DNA from 3 places in the Gilliamella apis genome. Region 3 is predicted to be linked to each of the others. Evidence: riboswitches for the same ligand, from Rfam matches in the RefSeq annotation. Region 3 holds a riboswitch; each other region holds the start of a gene.
What was found. Region 3 has a riboswitch for thiamine pyrophosphate ahead of thiB (thiamine ABC transporter substrate binding subunit). Riboswitches for the same ligand answer to the same signal wherever they lie in the genome.

Region 1: it holds a riboswitch for thiamine pyrophosphate, as region 3 does, so the genes downstream of both, tenA (thiaminase II) here and thiB (thiamine ABC transporter substrate binding subunit) in region 3, are expected to answer to the same signal.
Region 2: it holds a riboswitch for thiamine pyrophosphate, as region 3 does, so the genes downstream of both, thiM (hydroxyethylthiazole kinase) here and thiB (thiamine ABC transporter substrate binding subunit) in region 3, are expected to answer to the same signal.

Annotation. Positions count from the first base shown of each region.
Region 1 covers NZ_CP132381.1:1,335,253-1,341,547, reverse strand. Annotated here, with positions in the region: gene allD (ureidoglycolate dehydrogenase) at 1-30, shown strand, start outside; gene RAM17_RS06135 (hypothetical protein) at 155-295, opposite strand; gene asnA (aspartate--ammonia ligase) at 598-1,590, shown strand; gene tenA (thiaminase II) at 1,660-2,322, opposite strand; TPP riboswitch at 2,374-2,463, opposite strand; gene RAM17_RS06120 (DUF1161 domain-containing protein) at 2,595-2,975, opposite strand; gene RAM17_RS06115 (hypothetical protein) at 3,112-3,342, opposite strand; gene RAM17_RS06110 (SemiSWEET family transporter) at 3,804-4,004, opposite strand; gene RAM17_RS06105 (GNAT family N-acetyltransferase) at 4,563-5,045, opposite strand; gene RAM17_RS06100 (hypothetical protein) at 5,038-5,181, opposite strand; partial or broken gene RAM17_RS06095 (MFS transporter) at 5,229-6,295, opposite strand, start outside.
Region 2 covers NZ_CP132381.1:916,518-922,812, reverse strand. Annotated here, with positions in the region: gene trpS (tryptophan--tRNA ligase) at 1-564, shown strand, start outside; gene trkA (Trk system potassium transporter TrkA) at 689-2,050, shown strand; TPP riboswitch at 2,101-2,202, shown strand; gene thiM (hydroxyethylthiazole kinase) at 2,263-3,042, shown strand; gene thiE (thiamine phosphate synthase) at 3,052-3,693, shown strand; gene thiD (bifunctional hydroxymethylpyrimidine kinase/phosphomethylpyrimidine kinase) at 3,705-4,499, shown strand; gene RAM17_RS04270 (hypothetical protein) at 4,706-5,830, shown strand; gene RAM17_RS04265 (heavy-metal-associated domain-containing protein) at 6,134-6,295, opposite strand, start outside.
Region 3 covers NZ_CP132381.1:1,929,787-1,936,081, forward strand. Annotated here, with positions in the region: gene RAM17_RS08875 (hypothetical protein) at 1-481, opposite strand, end outside; gene thiQ (thiamine ABC transporter ATP-binding protein ThiQ) at 731-1,426, opposite strand; gene thiP (thiamine/thiamine pyrophosphate ABC transporter permease) at 1,404-2,984, opposite strand; gene thiB (thiamine ABC transporter substrate binding subunit) at 2,998-3,996, opposite strand; TPP riboswitch at 4,037-4,145, opposite strand; gene argS (arginine--tRNA ligase) at 4,307-6,040, shown strand; gene RAM17_RS08900 (putative quinol monooxygenase) at 6,100-6,295, opposite strand, start outside.

The DNA.
Region 1 (6,295 bases), 590 kb from region 3:
TATGATCATAAAAATAAATTTGCGGAATAGTATCGAGGTTAAAAACCCCCTCTCCTCAAATTTTTTTATTCGGTGAGTTTCGGACGTTTTGTTGTTTGGTAGCTAGTTCTATACGGCGATTACGTCCGAGCAAAGCGGGTTGGCGCAACCCGCTTTACCATCTCCCGCGGCGACCTCGCAAGTGGTCACGATGTGACTGCCTTCCGCCTTCGTTCGCTCTTAACGCACCGGCTGTGATTTGTTCCTGACAAAACACAGCCTTGTCAAACTTCCCTGTTTGCCATGCTAACCTCACTCAGTTGTCAGCTCGTTGCTAAGGTCGCTAAATAAAACTCACCAAACTGATTGGCAAACAATAAACTTTTATGTTTAGTGTGAGCTGATTTAATAACTAAGTGGTCCTGACACTAATTATTAGCAATAGATAAAAGATAATTAGTTTGTAAAAACATCATAAATAGTTATTAGTAAAAATATATTTTAGAAGTAATTGAGATAGTTTTTGATCTTTAGTTTAAGCCAGTTAACTAAACTTGCATATTTCTGCTTTCTAGTTTAATTTAACAACACAAATTTTTTTATATTTCGAGACTAAACATGACAATATCATTTAAAGAGCAGCAACAACGAATCAATTTTGTTAAACAATTTTTTGCCGAGCAATTAGCAAATAATCTATCATTAATTGAAGTTCAAGCACCAATATTGAGTCAAATTGGTGATGGCGTTCAAGATAATTTGTCAGGTACCGAAAAAGCCGTTCAAGTTAATATTAAAAGTATTCCTAATGCACAATTCGAAGTTGTTCATTCACTAGCTAAATGGAAACGTAAAACGTTAAGTCAGCACAATTTTCCTGTTGGTGAAGGCATTTATACAAATATGAAAGCTCTGCGCCCAGATGAAGATAAACTTTCGCCTATTCACTCTGTTTATGTTGATCAATGGGATTGGGAAAAAGTGATTCGTCCCGAAGATCGCAATTTAGCTTATTTAAAACAAACGGTTGAAAAAATTTATAGTGCAATTAAAGCGACTGAAAAAGCAGTCTCTGAAAAATATCATCTATCACGTTTTTTACCCGAAACAATTACCTTTATGGATAGTGAACAACTGTTAAAACGTTATCCAAATTTATCACCGAAAGAGCGTGAAAATGCAATTACCAAAGAGTTAGGCGCCGTATTTTTAATTGGTATTGGTGGTGAATTATCAAATAACGAAAAACATGATGTACGTGCTCCTGATTATGATGATTGGAGTAGTGATAATGAAATGGGTTCAAAAGGCTTAAATGGTGACATTTTAGTTTGGAATCCTGTTTTAAATAGTGGTTTTGAAATCTCGTCTATGGGAATCCGTGTCGATCCAGAAACCTTAAAACGACAATTAAAACTGACGAATAATGAAGATCGCCTCCAATATGCGTGGCATAAAGCATTAGCTAATGGTGATTTTTTACAAACAATTGGTGGTGGAATTGGCCAATCACGATTAACCATGTTACTTTTACAGCAACAACATATTGGCCAAGTACAAGCAAGCGTTTGGGACGATGCCACCAAACGAGATTATTCAAAACTACTTTAGTTTAAACATTGTTTAAATATAGTTCAAATTCAGCATACTTTACCCAGAGTGGTAAAGTATGCTTATTATTTAAATACTTTTATCTAATCCCATTTGCCAGAAACCAGTTTCAAGTTTAGTTGCTTGCCTGAATAATTTTGTTAAATGTTCAATATGACTAGCATCCAAATTTACTAAGCGCTGATCAATCAACGCAATTTCATTTTGCATTGTTTGTTGGAATTCCTTACTTGCATACATGTTAACCCAACTGTTATATCTATTGTTGTTAGCATCATACCAATGTTGTTTGGTTAGCCAATCAGCAATCATACCGTAACCAATTAAACAAGGCGCTAATACAATATGCAAATCTAATATATCCCCATGTAATCCGACATCCAATACATAACCCGTATATTCACTATTTGCTTTGGCTTCAGTTAATAGGTTAAGTTCGTTCTCAGTTATTTGCCACTTTTTACAATATTCAATATGTAAGTCTAGTTCAACTTCAACAATTGCTTTCAAGCTATTTAAAGATTGTTTGATTTCAACCAGATCATGACTTTTATACACTGCTAATCCCCATGCTCGGGAAAAATTGATAAGGAAAAGATAATCTTGTTTTAAGTAGTGTTGAAAGCAGGCAATATCTAATGTACCTTTACCTAATTGTTGAATAAACTCATGTTGAATATAGTTATCCCAATCACTTTGGCATGATTCAATAAGTGAATAAAATGACGACATGACGACTCCTTTTTATAAAAATTAGTAATTAAGGAGTACAACAGACTTGCAGAAAAGCGTGTTTTATACTCCCTTCGTCGGTACTAACCGAATCAGGTTCAACGGGTATAATCTCAGCCTAAGGCACCCCGGATAAATACAGATGAATAATAGCTCAGAAAATAACTAACAATTTTTGTAAAAATAATAGTTTATTAACCGTTACTATTTATTCAAATGTTCTTCATTAACTAACCGATAGATCTTCTATAACTGTAGCTAATAATCAGTGATTATTCTGTCTTCGAGTCAATTTGCTGATTATCTTCTAAAGATGGCGCAACTATTTCTTGTTGAGAAGATTTCTCTAATTCAGCTTTTTCGGCTTGCTGATTAGAATTTGAAGGTTCTTGTTGTTTTGCTTCAGTTGTTACTGAATTATCTTGTGAACGAATATATACAATCTTTTGTTGACCTCGGTCACACGATCCGACAATTTTACCAGCAACGCCTTGCTCAGCTTGTTCTGATGGAACTAAATTTAATTGAAAACTGTTTTCATCAACACCATTGTTTTTGATTTTCTCAGCGATACTGGCACTAATTTCTTCACAATTAGAAGCAGCAGCAACCATTGGAAGACCTAACAATAAAACCATGACTAACTTTTTCATACCCTTTCCTATAAATTATAAATAATAAGTTTGTTGCATTGTAAAACGATTGATAAAACTGTCCATATTGTTATAAGCAATATGATAAATAAATTTTATCAATTTATTAATGAAGTTAGCGCAAGATTCTAACCGATTAATCTTGCTTATGCTGGCTTTCAAGTACTTTCAATTTATCTAAAACCCAACAGCGAATATCGGCTAGTTCAGTTTCAGACAATCGATTAACAAAATCTCTTTTTTCATGAAGTTGTTTACGATCTTCATCAGTCAAAACAACCCCTTTTAAATTTAATAATACTTCTTTACGGTACATAGAATAAATAAAATCTTTTATCAAATCGTCAGAAAGATTAATGTTAGTCATTTTGATTTCCTTATTTTATATCTTTAACGCTCATACGATTAAGTCGACATCTAAATTAATAACATCACCACTTAATATAAAAGAGTATTAAAAAATAAACTCTGTTTAATAAACAGCCGGATCTCCAATATAATCGAATCGCAAATAGATGACAATGATTGAATCAAATAACACAAACTAAAACTTTTTCATTTATTCAAAACTAACTTGTGAATTATTCACTTAATTATTTGATAAGTATTTAACAAACCTGTTGATAACTCTATAACAAATTGATATTTATGAATTTAACCTCAAGGTTAAAATTTAATCTGCAATATAAAAACCTATTTTTGAAAATAAATACTCTATATTTGTCAACAGAAATCATCTAACAATTTGATAAAATTTTGATAAAAAAATACAGCATAAGGTTTAAATTATGCTGTATTGAAATAATACAAAGAAGTATAACAATATATTTACAATGCCGTAAAAAACGCAATCAAACCAAACAAAACACCAGGGGAATTAGCTATAGCAATCGGCCAATCTTTTTTAGGTTGTAATAATCCATAACAAACCCATAATGAACAGTTAATTGCTGCTGCTAATGGTTGAGTTGGATTGGTTTTAAAACCATGAAGATTGTCGATAATTTGTGGGATATATGACACATACATGCCTAATGATGCAATCGTTGCAACGACGCCTAAATAATGGAAAGCTTTAGGGGAAAGATTCAAGATCAACCTGCCTGCTTAAATGTGAATGGAGAAATTAATCTATCATAGATAATCAGCGAGTTAAACCTTGTCCTACCTAGCTTTTAGACAATTTTATGTAAATAAAATGATAAAAAATAACTGGCAAAATTAGTAATATTTTGAAAATAAAAAATAAAAAAATTTACTTTGGTTTGCCAAATTGCTTTGCTGAATTTTTTTGCTTTTATATTATCGTTAAGCTTAAGAAGCAATGTACAAAAACTGATTACGACATTAGCAGTATTAACAACTGAGTAAGGTTAGCATGACAAACATGGATGTTTGACAAGGCTGTGTTTTGTCAGGAACAAATAACAGTTCAGCAGGAAATTTGCGCCTAAAACAGGGAGATGACGATAAATAGTCACTTATCTAGAGGTATTTAGGTCTAAATATAAACCCAAATGCCTCAAAAAAGCGCGGTTAGGAATTTAGTCTAAGTAAAGCTTTACCGTACAAAGGCCACAATAAAAATCAAAGTGTTTTATACATATGGTAATTTATTAGGACCTGATTTTTTCTATATATTTTGTTAGCTCGCTTTATTATAAAACCCCATTTTTGGAAAATTGGCATGGCCACTTTTGATGCATCTACACTTAATTGTGAAAAATTTTTCTGGTGGGCCAAATCGAGCACATGGTTATAGAGTTTTCTAGCTACGCCTCGTTTTTGAAAGTCAGGATGCACGTAAAAACAGTCTATGTAACCATCATCTTTAAGTTCAATAAATCCCGCAAGGCGTGAGCCAAAGATAGCTATCCAAGGCTGAGTGTTATCTAAACGTTTTAGCCACATCTGATAATCTGGTGGTGTTGGGCACCATGCTTCTTGCTCTGCTTTGCTATAAATATCGGTATCAATAGCATGAATAGTCGAATGAAACAAATCGCATATTTCAATGGCATAGAGTGAAGAGTATGCTTTTATTTCAATTTTAGATGTAGAATTATCCAATGTGTTTCCTATTTTCATTATGATTTACTTCAACAACTTCATTATCGCCAACATTGACAAGACTGGCTGTAGTTGGTAAAGAGGGTTTGCGCAAACCCTCTTTGCTCGGACGTAATCGCCATACAGAACTAGTCATAATATAATAAAACGTCCGCAACTAAAACAACTAAGGTGGTTAATTAGTTATAAAAGACGAGTTTGTTTGGTCTCTTTGCCAAGCAATAATATTGCTAAAATAGCAACCAGAATTGATAAACTAAATAGCGCAAATATCATGCTTACACCAACTTGGTTAGCCATTAAGAATCCAACCATTAATGGACCTAATATGCCACCAATTCGACCAATAGATGCAGCCATACCAGCACCGGTAGCACGAATATTGGTGCTATATTGTTCTGGTGTATAAGCATACATTGCTCCCCATGCTCCTAAATTGAAAAATGATAATAATGCTCCACTGATAAGCAATTGGTTAATTGAGTCAGCAATATCAAATAAATAAGCACTGATTAAAGTACCCAATAAATATGCTATTAATACCCATTTACGCCCTACTCGTTCAATCAACCACGCAACTGTGAAATAGCCGGGTAATTGGGCTAAGGTCATCATGAGAATATAACCAAAGCTTTTTACCATATCAAAGCCTTTAAGCATCATTACGCTTGGTAACCATAAGAACATGCCATAGTATGAAAATACTACACAAAACCATACTATCCATAACATTATCGTTTGACGTCGGAATGAGTTTGATAATAGTGATTGTATTTTTTTGATAACTGGCTCTGTTTGAGCATGGCTATTTTGATGTTGATACGATTGTGAGTCTGGTAAATTAAAGCGTAAGTAAAGCGCGTAAAAAGCCGGTATTGCACATAATATCATTGCGCCACGCCAACCAACTGCAGGCAGAGGAATTAGAAAATAAGCAATTAGCGCAGCTAAAATCCAACCTACAGCCCAAAAGCTTTCACCACAATGCGCCCACGTACTTCAGGCTCAACACTTTCACTAACTAGCGTCGATGCAACAGGTAATTCACCACCTAGCCCCATACCAATGAAGAATCGTAAAACTAATAAACTACCTAATCCCCAAGCAAAAGCACTTAAGCCACTGGCAATACTAAACATTAATAAAGTGAATAGAAAAGCTGATTTGCGACCTTTTTTATCAGCATAAATACCAAATAAAAAGGCACCAACAGCCATACCAATTGAATTAACACTACCAATCCAACCAAG
Region 2 (6,295 bases), 1.0 Mb from region 3:
CCTGTTGGTGATGATCAAAAACAACATCTTGAACTTTCTCGCGATATTGCTATGCGTTTTAATGCCCTTTATGGCGATATCTTCACTGTTCCTGAACCATTTATTGCTAAAGTTGGCGCACGGGTTATGTCGTTACAAGATCCAAGCAAAAAAATGTCTAAATCAGATGAAAATCGCAATAATGTTATTGGGTTACTTGAAAATCCAAAAGATGTCGAGAAGAAAATTAAACGGGCAATGACCGATTCTGATGAACCACCAGTCGTACGTTATGATTTAAAAAACAAAGCGGGGGTATCAAATCTGTTAGATATCTTAACCGGTATTACGGGTAAACCTATTGCTGAACTTGAGAAAGAATTCGAAGGTAAAATGTATGGCCATCTAAAAACCGAGGTCGCAAATCAAGTTATTGATATGTTAACTGGTTTACAAGCGAAATATCATCAGTATCGTGATGATGAAAATTATCTTCTGACAATTATGCAAGAAGGTGCACAAAAAGCTCGTGCAAAAGCAGAGCCAACGTTGAAAAAAGTTTATGACGCAATCGGTTTTGTATAGTTAACCGTAAAACTAGATTGCAATTAACGCTAAACAATATCAATTGGCTTTAATGACTAAAAGCATTATCGTTTTTATTAATGATAAATGCCGTTGAAGCCTTTTTGATTATCATAGGTTAGTTATGAAAATTATCATTCTTGGTGCAGGTCAAACAGGTAGTGCTCTTGCCGAATATCTGGTTACCGAAAAACAGAACGATGTGACAGTTGTAGATGAAGATCATGACAAATTGCAATCATTGCAAGAACGTTTTGATTTACAAGTTATTTGTGGAAAATCATCTTATCCACAAGTATTAGAAAGTGCTGGTGCAGAATCTGCCGACATGTTAGTCGCTGTTACCAATTCTGATGAAGTCAATATGATGGCTTGTCAAATTGGGCATGTAATGTTCAATATCCCTCAAAAAGTGGCACGAATTCGGGCGCCTGAATATAATGATGAAAGATACTCGTTTTTTAATAAAGATTGTATTAACATCGATCATATTATTGCCCCAGAAAATCTAATCACCAATCATATCAGCCAACTAGTGCAATCTCCTGGCGCACTACAATTTGCCTCATTTTATGATAATCGAGTCTGCTTAGTTGCCGTCACAGCTTACTACGGTGGTGCATTGGTGGGTAGTGAATTATCAGAGCTAAAAGAACATTTACCTCATGTCGAAGCTCGCGTGGTAGCTATTTATCGTAAAAATCGTTTTATTCGTCCGATTGGTTCAACCTTGATTGAAGCTGGGGATATGGTTTACTTTATTACCCCACCGCTTAACATCAAAGCGGTAACCAGTGAATTACAACGGTTAGAAAAGCCTTATAAACGAATAATCATTAGTGGCGGTGGCGGCATTGCTGTTGCTTTAGCTAAGCGATTAGAAAACGATTATCAAGTTAAATTGATTGAACGTAATGCCGAAAAAGCAGAACTAATTGCCGAGCAGTTAGTTAATACTACCGTATTACATGGTGAATCATCGGATCAAGAGCTATTATCGCAAGAACAAGTCGAACTTACCGACCTTTTTGTTGCAGTGACGAGTGATGATGAATCAAATATTATGTCATCAATGCTTGCCAAAAGGATGGGAGCAAAAAAAGTCATCGTACTTATTCAACGACAAGCTTATTTAGAGTTAATTAACGATAGCGTGATTGATATTGCCATTTCACCACAACATGCCACTATTTCAGAATTACTCAGTCATGTAAGACAAAATGGCGTGGTAAAAGTTGTCTCACTACGGCAAGGTGAATCAGAAATTGTCGAAGTGATTGTTCGTGGTGATACTGAAAATTCTAAACTAGTAGGTAAAAATATTAACAGTCTAAAATTACCTTCAGGGGCAACTATTGGTGCTGTGGTGCGTGGTGAAGATGTGATTATTGTTAATACCGATTTAATGATCGAAGATGGTGATCACTTAATCATCTTCTTACCAGATAGACGATCTATTAGCGATATCGAAAGATTATTACAATAGCTTGTATAAAATATAAACTCAGTACATAATTAAACTGTTTTTATTAATTGTTTTTTGACTCGGGGTGTTTTTTGTTACTACAAAAAACTGAGATTTTACCCGTTGAACCTGATCTGGCTAATACCAGCGTAGGGAAGTCTTCGTCTTAATTATTCGTTTTGACACATTCTTCCCTTAATATCAATAATAAATAAGGAAAGAATATGTCTACCATTCAGTTATTCCAAAACAATGATGCCATTCCCTTTATTGAGCAAGTTAAACAACAACGACCGTTAGTCCATTGCATTACCAATGATGTTGTACAGAATTTTACCGCCAATGTCTTATTAGCCATTGGTGCTTCACCAGCAATGGTCGTTGCGAAACAAGAAGTTGAGGACTTTGTAACTATTGCCAGTAGCTTATTAATTAATATTGGTACCATTGATGAGCACAGCGCAAATAGTATGTTGTTAGCTGCAGCAAAAGCTGAACAAACACAGACACCATGGGTACTGGATCCTGTAGCGGTTGGTGCGGCACTTAAATATCGCACTGAAATTGCCAAACAATTGATAACTTTTAGACCGAGTGTTATTCGAGGAAATGCCTCTGAAATTCTCGCATTGAGTGGTCAACAATCATCATCGAAAGGGCCTGATGGACTTGATTCTACCGATTCTGCATTAAATGCAGCAATACTATTAGCACAAAAATATCAAACCATTGTCGCAATAACAGGTGAGATAGACTATGTCACAGATGGTCAACAAATTTATAGTATTGCCGGTGGCGATATCGCTTTAACTAGAGTAACCGGCACCGGCTGTTCGTTATCTGCGATGGTAGCAGCATTTATTGCAACCACTAGTAATCGTTTAACCGCTACCGCAACAGCTTGTTTTATGATGAAAAAAGCTGGTGAACTCGCTAACAAACAATCAGGTTTAGGCACTTTTGCTATGGCAATAATTGACCAACTTTCCCTATTTAAGCAAAATTACCAATAAGGATATTTGATGAAAAAGCAACTTGATTTAACTCTCTATTTAGTCCTCGATCCGTTATTATGTGGCGGTATCGATGGCATGGTCACTACCACCAAAATTGCCGTTGAGAATGGTGTTACCGCCGTGCAACTACGTTCAGAACAAGAATACTCTGGTAAAAATTGGTATGACGCCGCACAAGCGCTCAAAGAAGTGTTAAGTCGTACCCAAGTTCCACTATTTATCAATGACCATGTTGATATTGCTTTAGCCATTGATGCCGATGGTGTGCATATAGGACAAAGCGATCTACCGGTCGACGTTACTCGACGCTTAATTGGCACAGACAAATGGTTAGGACTTTCAGTTTCAAATCAATCACAACTAGAGAATGTTCCTTGGCATTTAGTTGATTATCTTGGCATAGGGCCTATCTATCCAACTGCAACCAAAAAGGATGCCGCAGCTGCGACTGGCATTGCTCAATTGAAAGAACTGGTTAAAGCGAAACAATGCCCTGCCGTAGCGATCGGTGGTATCGGCGTGAATAATTTAACCGAAGTAATCCAAACTGGCATTGAAGGTATTGCCGTTGTGTCGGCAATATGTGGACAAGCTAATCTTGCCAAAGCTACATCAGACCTAATCAGTAAAATAAAACAAGCAAAATAGGAAACCAAATCATGACAACAGTTGCATTAACAATAGCGGGCAGTGACCCTAGTGGTGGCGCAGGTATTCAAGCTGACTTAAAAGCATTTTCAGCACTTGGTGCTTATGGTATGTCAGTGATCACCGCATTAACCGCACAAAGTACGCAAGGCGTTAATGGTGTACATGCCATTCCCTCTCAATTTATTGAAGCACAGTTTAATACGCTGTATCAAGATATCTACATTGATAGTGTTAAAATTGGCATGCTAATGAATAAAGAGATTGTTACTTCGGTTGCTCAACTATTAAACGATAACCCTATTGCCAATATTGTGCTTGATACCGTAATGATTGCTAAAGGCGGACATCCATTGTTAAAAGCTGATGCCATTTCTGCTATTCGAGATCTATTATTACCATTAGCCACAATTATTACCCCAAATCTACCTGAAGCTGCTGCATTACTTGATTGTAGTGAGGCAAAAAACGAAGAGCAAATGCAACAACAGGGGTATGAATTACTTAAATTAGGTTGTCAGGCAGTATTAATGAAAGGCGGACATTTGCCAAGTCAAGAAAGCCCTGATTATTTAATCACTCGCAACAACATCATCAGAATGACATCACCAAGGATCGCAACGAGAAATACCCATGGTACAGGTTGTACCCTCTCTGCGGCAATTGCAGCCTTATTACCGAAACATCATTTAGAAGATGCAATAAAACATGCTAAAAACTACCTACAAGGGGCTATTGAGCATGCAGATAGTTTAAAAATTGGTAAGGGAATTGGACCTACTCACCATTTTTATCAATGGTGGTAACTGCAAATTTTTACATTGAATAATTAAATATTTATTTTTCTACAAATGGTTATCCAAAATAGTAATTAAAAATATGGTTAGAAAAATTGCTCAATAAGTTATATTTGATAAGAAATAATATATTTTTAAATCATTTTAAATTAATTTTTGATATGAATTAATTTAAGATATAAATAGGATTAAAAAAATAATATTAAAAACATTAAATGGAATTAGTTGGTTATAATATGATTTGTATAAAATATCTTATCTCAGTTGTTTTGTTTTTCCCTTGTTTAGTTTTAGCAATTGACTTAGATGTTCTTAAGGCGAACATTGATAAATATGATGTTGAATTAAATTTTAAAGATGGCGGTGATCTCGATATTCTTATTGAGAATGAAGAAATTAACAATATAGAGTTATTACAAAAAAGATCGACAGATGATTTTTATTTTAAAATGATACTTTCCTATAAAAAAGGTCAAGGATTGAAACCAACTAGTATAAATATTTATAGTAAGAAAAGTGGTCAATTACTTCAAACTATAACTAATTTACAAGGAATCGACTGGTTAATATCAGGAATTGAATCTGACTATTTTAAAGCAAATATTGATAAATATGATGTCGATTTAGATTTTCATGATTATGATTATCTCTCTTTTCCTATTAAGAATGAAGAAATTAACAATATAGAGTTATTACAAAAAAGATCGACAGATGATTTTTATTTTAAATTGATACTTTCCTATAAAAAAGGTCAAGGATTGAAACCAACAGGTTTAAATATTTATAGTAAAAAAAATGACCAATTATTTCAGACTATAGATAATTTGCAAGGATTTGACTTTTTGGGTGAATATTCAGTAGGTGCAGTTAACCATATAGATGATAGCTATCGTTTTGCACCAGATTTTTTTGATCACAATGGCATAGAAATAGACTACAATTTTGATGGTAATTATAATGATTTTTATATCGCCAGAGCCGTTGATGATATGGAAGATGGACCTATCATTTATCGGTACTATTCTTATGATGAGAAGAAAAAAGAGTTTATTTATCTCAATTTAGATGGTCGTTACATCGATTTTGATCCCCAAAAAAAAATAGCAAAAAGGAAAAAAATTTGCGAAATAAATAACTATTCTGCAGTTATTTTAAATGAAACTTATCGATTCAAAGCAGAAAACAGCAACTATACTTTAACGAATTCAACCTGTACTTATAAAGAATATGAGTCTTTTAGAGGTGTTGAAGGACAATCTTTTAAAATTTCTCGTCAATGTTCTCAGAAAGAAAAAAATTTTTGTATTAACGAAAATGAACTTGATAAAGATTTTGATTAATTGCTGCTTAAATATAACTGTGAACTAACTAAATTTTGATGAGCCACTTAATACTAAAATGTTTGGTAATAGTTTTTTTTTATAAGCTATAAATATCAACCTGAATTCACTTTTTATAAATACGAAAGACGAGCAAATGTTTTTTAGGTGAAGGATATACTAAATTGACACATAGATATACTTCATCAACAATCCAAGTCGATGAAGTATACAAAAACTGTTAATAGATGATTTGATAAAAATACTCTCTAAACTTTAGGCCGATAATCATAATCGTCTAAAATTTAATAACGCTAAATACTATTAATAAGCAATACCGACAAACTCAAATCCCGCTTCATTAATTGCCGCAATTGCCGCTTCTTGCGAGATAGTACCTCCGTCAATATCAACTTCATGCTTAGCTAAATCAACAGTAACTTTTGCTTTAGGATCAATATCATTAATTGCTTTAGTAATGGTTTT
Region 3 (6,295 bases):
TATTGGTATTTGAACTATATAAAACACCATTAACAGTAAAACCATGTTTTTTCGATGCCCCTTCAATACCGACAACTTTCGGTTTATTACCAATAATGACATTTATACTATGTGCTGTAAGTGCTAGGCTTTTTTGACTGACGCCTAAAAAGCATAAAATAAATAAAATATAAATAAACGGTTTAACCAGAGATAAACAAACGGATAATAATGAAGAATTTGTTAAAGAAAAAATACAACACATTGTATTTGCTATCAAATCTCCACCAGGTGAAAGCTGAACTAAACAGCGTTTTGTTTTTTTTGTTCTTTGACTAAATTGATATGGACTAAGACTAGATATTAACTTGGATTTTCTGTGAAAATATAAATTATCGTGAAAAAGTAAACTTGGATTGAGGTAATTAGCTGTAATTAAATTATAGGTTGAGCAGGTTTGGTGTTTGGTGTTTGGTGTTTGGTGTTTTAAATTATAATGCATATTCGACATCCTGTCAATTAACTTTATGTTTAATTTGATATTTTATCTTCAATTGTTAGTTTGATTAACTAAATAATGATCGATAATCCTACTGAAAATTGTTTAAAATTATAAAGACATAAAAAAACCTCGCAACCACTTTTTGAGGCTAAATTGTTAAATTTTGTAAATATTATTAGTAAGATAACCAGCTAAATCACAGTTTTTAATTATTTAAAAAACTCTCCTCAACTTTTTCAACTTAAAATCCTAACTTTCAATACCTAATAACTCCGCTATCTTTTGATTTTCATTAAGCTGATTTGGAGCTGCATTAAAAATAATTTTTCCATTATCAATAACGAGGCAACGTGAGAAGTGGTGAAGAGAATCATCCAAATAATGCGAGACCATCATTAAAGTAAGGTTGAATTCGCTACAAACTTGATTAACAAGAGCTAGCATTTCAAAACGTAATGCTTGGTCAAGCGCAGAAAATGGTTCATCAAGGAGTAAAATTGGACGATGTTGTATTAAACAGCGTGCCAGTGCAACACGTTGCCGTTGACCTCCTGAAAGTTGTTCGGGATAACGTTGGTTAAAGCCTTCCAATCCGACACGCACTAATATGTCACCAATTATTGTCTGTTCTGCTCGGCTAAGTTTTAATAATGGTTTAATACCTAACGCTATATTTTGTTCTACGGTAAGATGGCTGAATAAATTATTGTTTTGGAATAGCATCGATACGGGTCGTTTACCCGGTAAAGTGGTAGTAACATTTTGCTGATTGAGAATGATTTGTCCGCCATTGGGAAAAATGAATCCGGCTATTAAACTGAGTAATGTACTTTTGCCTGCACCGCTTGGGCCAACAATGACCACTCTTTCTTTAGCGGCAATATTAAGCACAAAGTGCATGTTGAAGTTATCATATTGATACTCAGTTTTTTGAAGTTCGATCATAATCCATAACAACCAATAAGCTAAATGATAAAATTAATAAAATTGCCGCTGTTACTATACTTTCTTTGTAATGATAATGCGATATCTGTTGATATAAATAATAAGGTAAAGTGGTGACTGACTGCCCACCAAATAAGGCAATTACACCAAAATCGCCCAATGACAATATGCCAGCAAATGCAAAACTCATTAATATTATTCTTCTTAATCCTCTAAAATCAATTAAATAAAAGTGAGTTAAACCATTGATATTCAGTGATTGGGTGAGTCGCCAATATCGAGCGGTAATATCATACATTGGTACGGCAAGATTTTTTATAATAAATGGTAACGCCATCAATCCATTACAAACCATCATCAATAAGCAGATAAAAATGGCATTATTACTATAGTCAAATAGTAATAAAAATAATCCTGATGCCAATACCATACTTGGTATGGCTAGAATAAGTGATGCAATTAATAATAGTCCATTACTCAATCGAGGTTGTCTATTTATCAGTAATCGACTATTGGTCCAAAGTAATAGTAACCCCAGTATCATGGCAATAATTGATGAACCAAAAGCAATAATGATTGAAAAAAGTAAAGCTTGCTGTAATGAAAAGGTCAACAATGAGAATTGAAAGAAATAGATACCTTGAAACAGGATAGTCAGCATAGGTAACAATATAAATAATCCACCGATCAAAATTAGCACTGAACTAACAATTTTTAATCCTTTGGGTAAAGGTAAACGATAGTCTGTTTGAGTAAAGTTTACCGTTAATTTTTTATCGATTCTGTTTATCTTTTGCATTAATCCAATGAAGGCAATACAACAAACTAATTGTAGACAGGCAAGTAATGCTGCTTGTAACAGTTCAAAATCACGAATTGCTTGATAAATAGCAACTTCAAGCGTGGTATATTTAGGCCCTCCACCTAGTGCTAACACAATGGCGAAACTTGAAAAACATAACATAAAAATTAATGCCGCCATAGGTAATATTTGTCTACGCAGTAATGGCCATTCAATAATTTTAAAAAAGGTTACATTAGTAAAATTTAATTGTGCAGCTAAATGTTTTTGTTCAATAGGTACGCTTTGTAAGGTTTGATAAAATAGACAGCAGGCATAAGGGAAATTCAGGAATACATGCGCCAATAAAATGCCTTGTAAACCATAAATTGAAAATGAGAATGGTATGTGTAATATTTGGCAGATATTTGATAATAAACCTTGTCGCCCGTAAACCGATAGTAAACCAGTCACAACAACTAGTGTTGGTAAGATAAAGGTAATAGGCATCATTTTCAATAACAAGTTTTTACCTTTAAAATCCACTAAAGATAATGCTTTAGCCATTAATATGGCTGTGATTAGTGATAATAATGTCGACAATACAGCTTGGTAAAAAGTTATCCATATAATGTGCAATATGTAACTATCAAAATAGATGCTTAAATTTCCTGACTGCAAGGCAAATTTCCAGATAGCGAGAAGTGCTGAACTTAATATGATTAAAATTAAACTAGCAGCACTAATACCTGGTAATAATGATCTGAATTTTAACATTAATAATACTTAACTATTTACTTATTGCTGACTGCCACTCACGAATCCAGCCTTTTTGATGTTTTTCAACCTCTTCCGGTGTAAATTCTAGCGATTTATCAATGGTATTAATTTGCTTATAAGCATCGGGTAGATCCGTTTTAATTATTGGATACATCACATTTTTTTCAGCAAATTGTCGTTGTATCTCGGGTGTTAGTAAGTAACGTAAAAATTGTCGAGCTAAATCGACTTCTTGGCTATATTTAATGATGCCAGCCACTTCGACTTGGCGATAGTGACCTTCATCAAAAATCGCGGCTGCGTAGCTATGATTATTTTCATTAATAATATGTGCTATCGGCGATGTGCTATAACTTAATACCAAATCAGCCTCATCTTTTAAGAACATACCATAAGCTTCACTCCAACCCTTGGTTACTGTGACCGTATGTTTAGCCACTTGTTGCCATGCATTTGCCACCTCGTCACCATAGACCTTTTTCATCCAAAACAAAAAACCTAATCCTGGAGTACTGGTTCTAGGATCTTGATAAATGATTTTCCAATTAGCTTTGTTTTCGATCAATTCATGTAATGAATGAGGAGGATTTTTAATTTTATCTTGATTATAGATAAAAGCGAAATAGCCAAAATCATAAGGAATAAAACTATCATCCCACCAATCGGTATTGAGATTATCGGGTTTACTAATTTGATGCGGAATTAAGATATCCGCTTGCTTGGCTTGTGCTAATAGGTTGTTATCTAATCCTAAAATAACATCAGCATTTGTTTTGTCGCCTTCGAGGCGAATCCGATTTAAAACAGATACGCCATCTCCCAATGTGACAACATCAAGTTGGCAATGACATTGCGCTTCGAAGCCTTTTTTAATTGTTTCACCCGGCCCCCACTGTGACATAAATGAATTGTAACTATAAACGGTTAGAGTTGGTTGTTGTGCATTAGCTAGATGACTAAATAGTGAAAATGAAAATATAACAGATAGTAAAAAGTTTTTACGAAACATTTTGCCTCCAAAGTAATGTGTAAAAGACAAAAGGTTTGAGCAGATATAATAACTCAAATCCCTCCGCTGGTATTATCCAGTTCAGGTTCGACGAGTTATGTCAGTTTTTCTGACACTCTCAGCCCTTCAGGGCACCCCGTTGAGAACGATGAGTAGTTTAGTGGTAGCAAATAGAATTGTAAACAGGCGATGTGTTGATAAATACAAATTTAGACAAATTAAAACAAGGTAAGATTACAGGCAATCAGTGACAATTGTTGTGTTTGTCGGTATTATATGCCTCATTTTATGATTATTGATTAGGTACAATGTGAACATTCAACAACTATTAACGCAACGAGTTTCGCAAGCAATGATTATGGCTGGTGCAGATAAAAACTGTGATGCTTTAATCAAGCAATCAGCCAAAGTTCAATTTGGTGACTATCAAGCAAATGGTATCATGGCTACCGCTAAAAAATTGGGTATGCCACCACGCGCATTGGCAGAAAAAGTATTACAACATCTGGATATTGAAGATATTGCCGATAAAGTAGAAATTGCTGGACCGGGTTTTATTAATATCTTTTTAAAAAATAGTTGGATTGCCGAGCAGAACGAAGTAGCATTAAGTAGCGATAAATTGAATATCACCTTACCGGCTAAACCACAAACTATTGTGGTTGATTACTCAGCACCAAACGTAGCAAAAGAGATGCATGTTGGTCATTTACGCTCAACGATTATTGGTGATGCGAGTGTTAGAGTCTTAAATTTTCTTGGTCACAATGTGATTCGAGCTAATCACGTTGGTGATTGGGGAACTCAATTTGGTATGTTAATCGCTTACCTTGAAAAAATGCAAAATGAACAGGCCAACGATATGGATCTATCGGATCTAGAATCTTTTTATCGTGCAGCCAAAAAACATTATGACGAAGATGAGGTCTTTGCTGAAAAAGCCCGTAATTATGTCGTTAAGCTTCAAGGTGGTGATGAGTATTGCCGTGACATGTGGCGAAAACTGGTTGATATTACCATGACGCAAAATATTGCCACATATAAACGACTCAATGTCACACTTTCACTAGAAGATACCATGGGTGAAAGTATCTATAACAGCATGCTACCGGGCATTGTTGCCGATCTTAAACAGAAAAAATTAGCCGTTGAAAGTGAAGGCGCTATTGTTGTGTTTTTAGATGAGTATAAAAATAAAGAAGGCGAACCAATGGGTGTTATCATCCAAAAACGAGATGGTGGTTATCTTTATGCAACAACCGATATTGCCTGTGCAAAATATCGTTATGAAACCTTACACGCGGATCGTATTTTATATTATACCGATTCACGCCAACACCAACATTTAGAACAAGTTTGGGCGATTGTGCATAAAGCAAAATATGTCCCAGAATCTTTAAAACTTGAACATCATATGTTCGGTATGATGTTAGGTAAAGATGGTAAACCATTTAAAACGCGTTCAGGTGATACCGTTAAACTAAATGATCTACTCGATGAAGCAACAGAGCGAGCAGCAACATTAATTAAAAGCAAAAATCCTGATCTTTCTGATGCCGAGCTTGCTCAAGTGGTTGATGCAGTTGCCATTGGTGCGGTTAAATATGCTGATCTATCCAAAAATAGAACAACTGATTATGTATTTGATTGGGATAATATGCTGTCATTTGAAGGCAATACAGCACCTTATTTACAGTATGCCTATACCCGTGTACTTTCAGTATTTAAAAAATCGAATATCAATGAAGACAATCTAGATGGTCATATCGATTTAGGAACTGAAAAGGAACGAGCGTTAGCAATTCGTTTGAATCAATTTGATGAAACAATCACAACTGTTGCCGCAGAAGGTACCCCACATGTTCTTTGTGCGTATCTGTATGATATCGCTACCCTATTTTCAAGTTTTTATGAACACTGCCCAATTTTGGCCGCGGAAAATGAAAGTTTAAAAGTTAGCAGATTGAAACTGGCCTCATTAACAGCCAAAACGCTTAAAACGGGTTTAGATATGCTTGGCATTAAAACCGTTGACAAAATGTAAGCTCATTTGCCACCGATATGATTAAATATCGGTGGTTTTGTTGGTGTTTAGTTATCCGCTTAGACATCAACCTGTTTAGCTATACAAATCGATAATCCATCAACATGCTTCTTAGCAAAATTAGCAAATTCAACAAAATGTGGCGTTGTATTATGTAAGTCAATCGCCTGCTGTGATTGCCACGTTTCTACTACTATATAAATATTGGGATTCTCAATACTTTGATTCAGCTCATAACGAACACAGCCGTGTTCA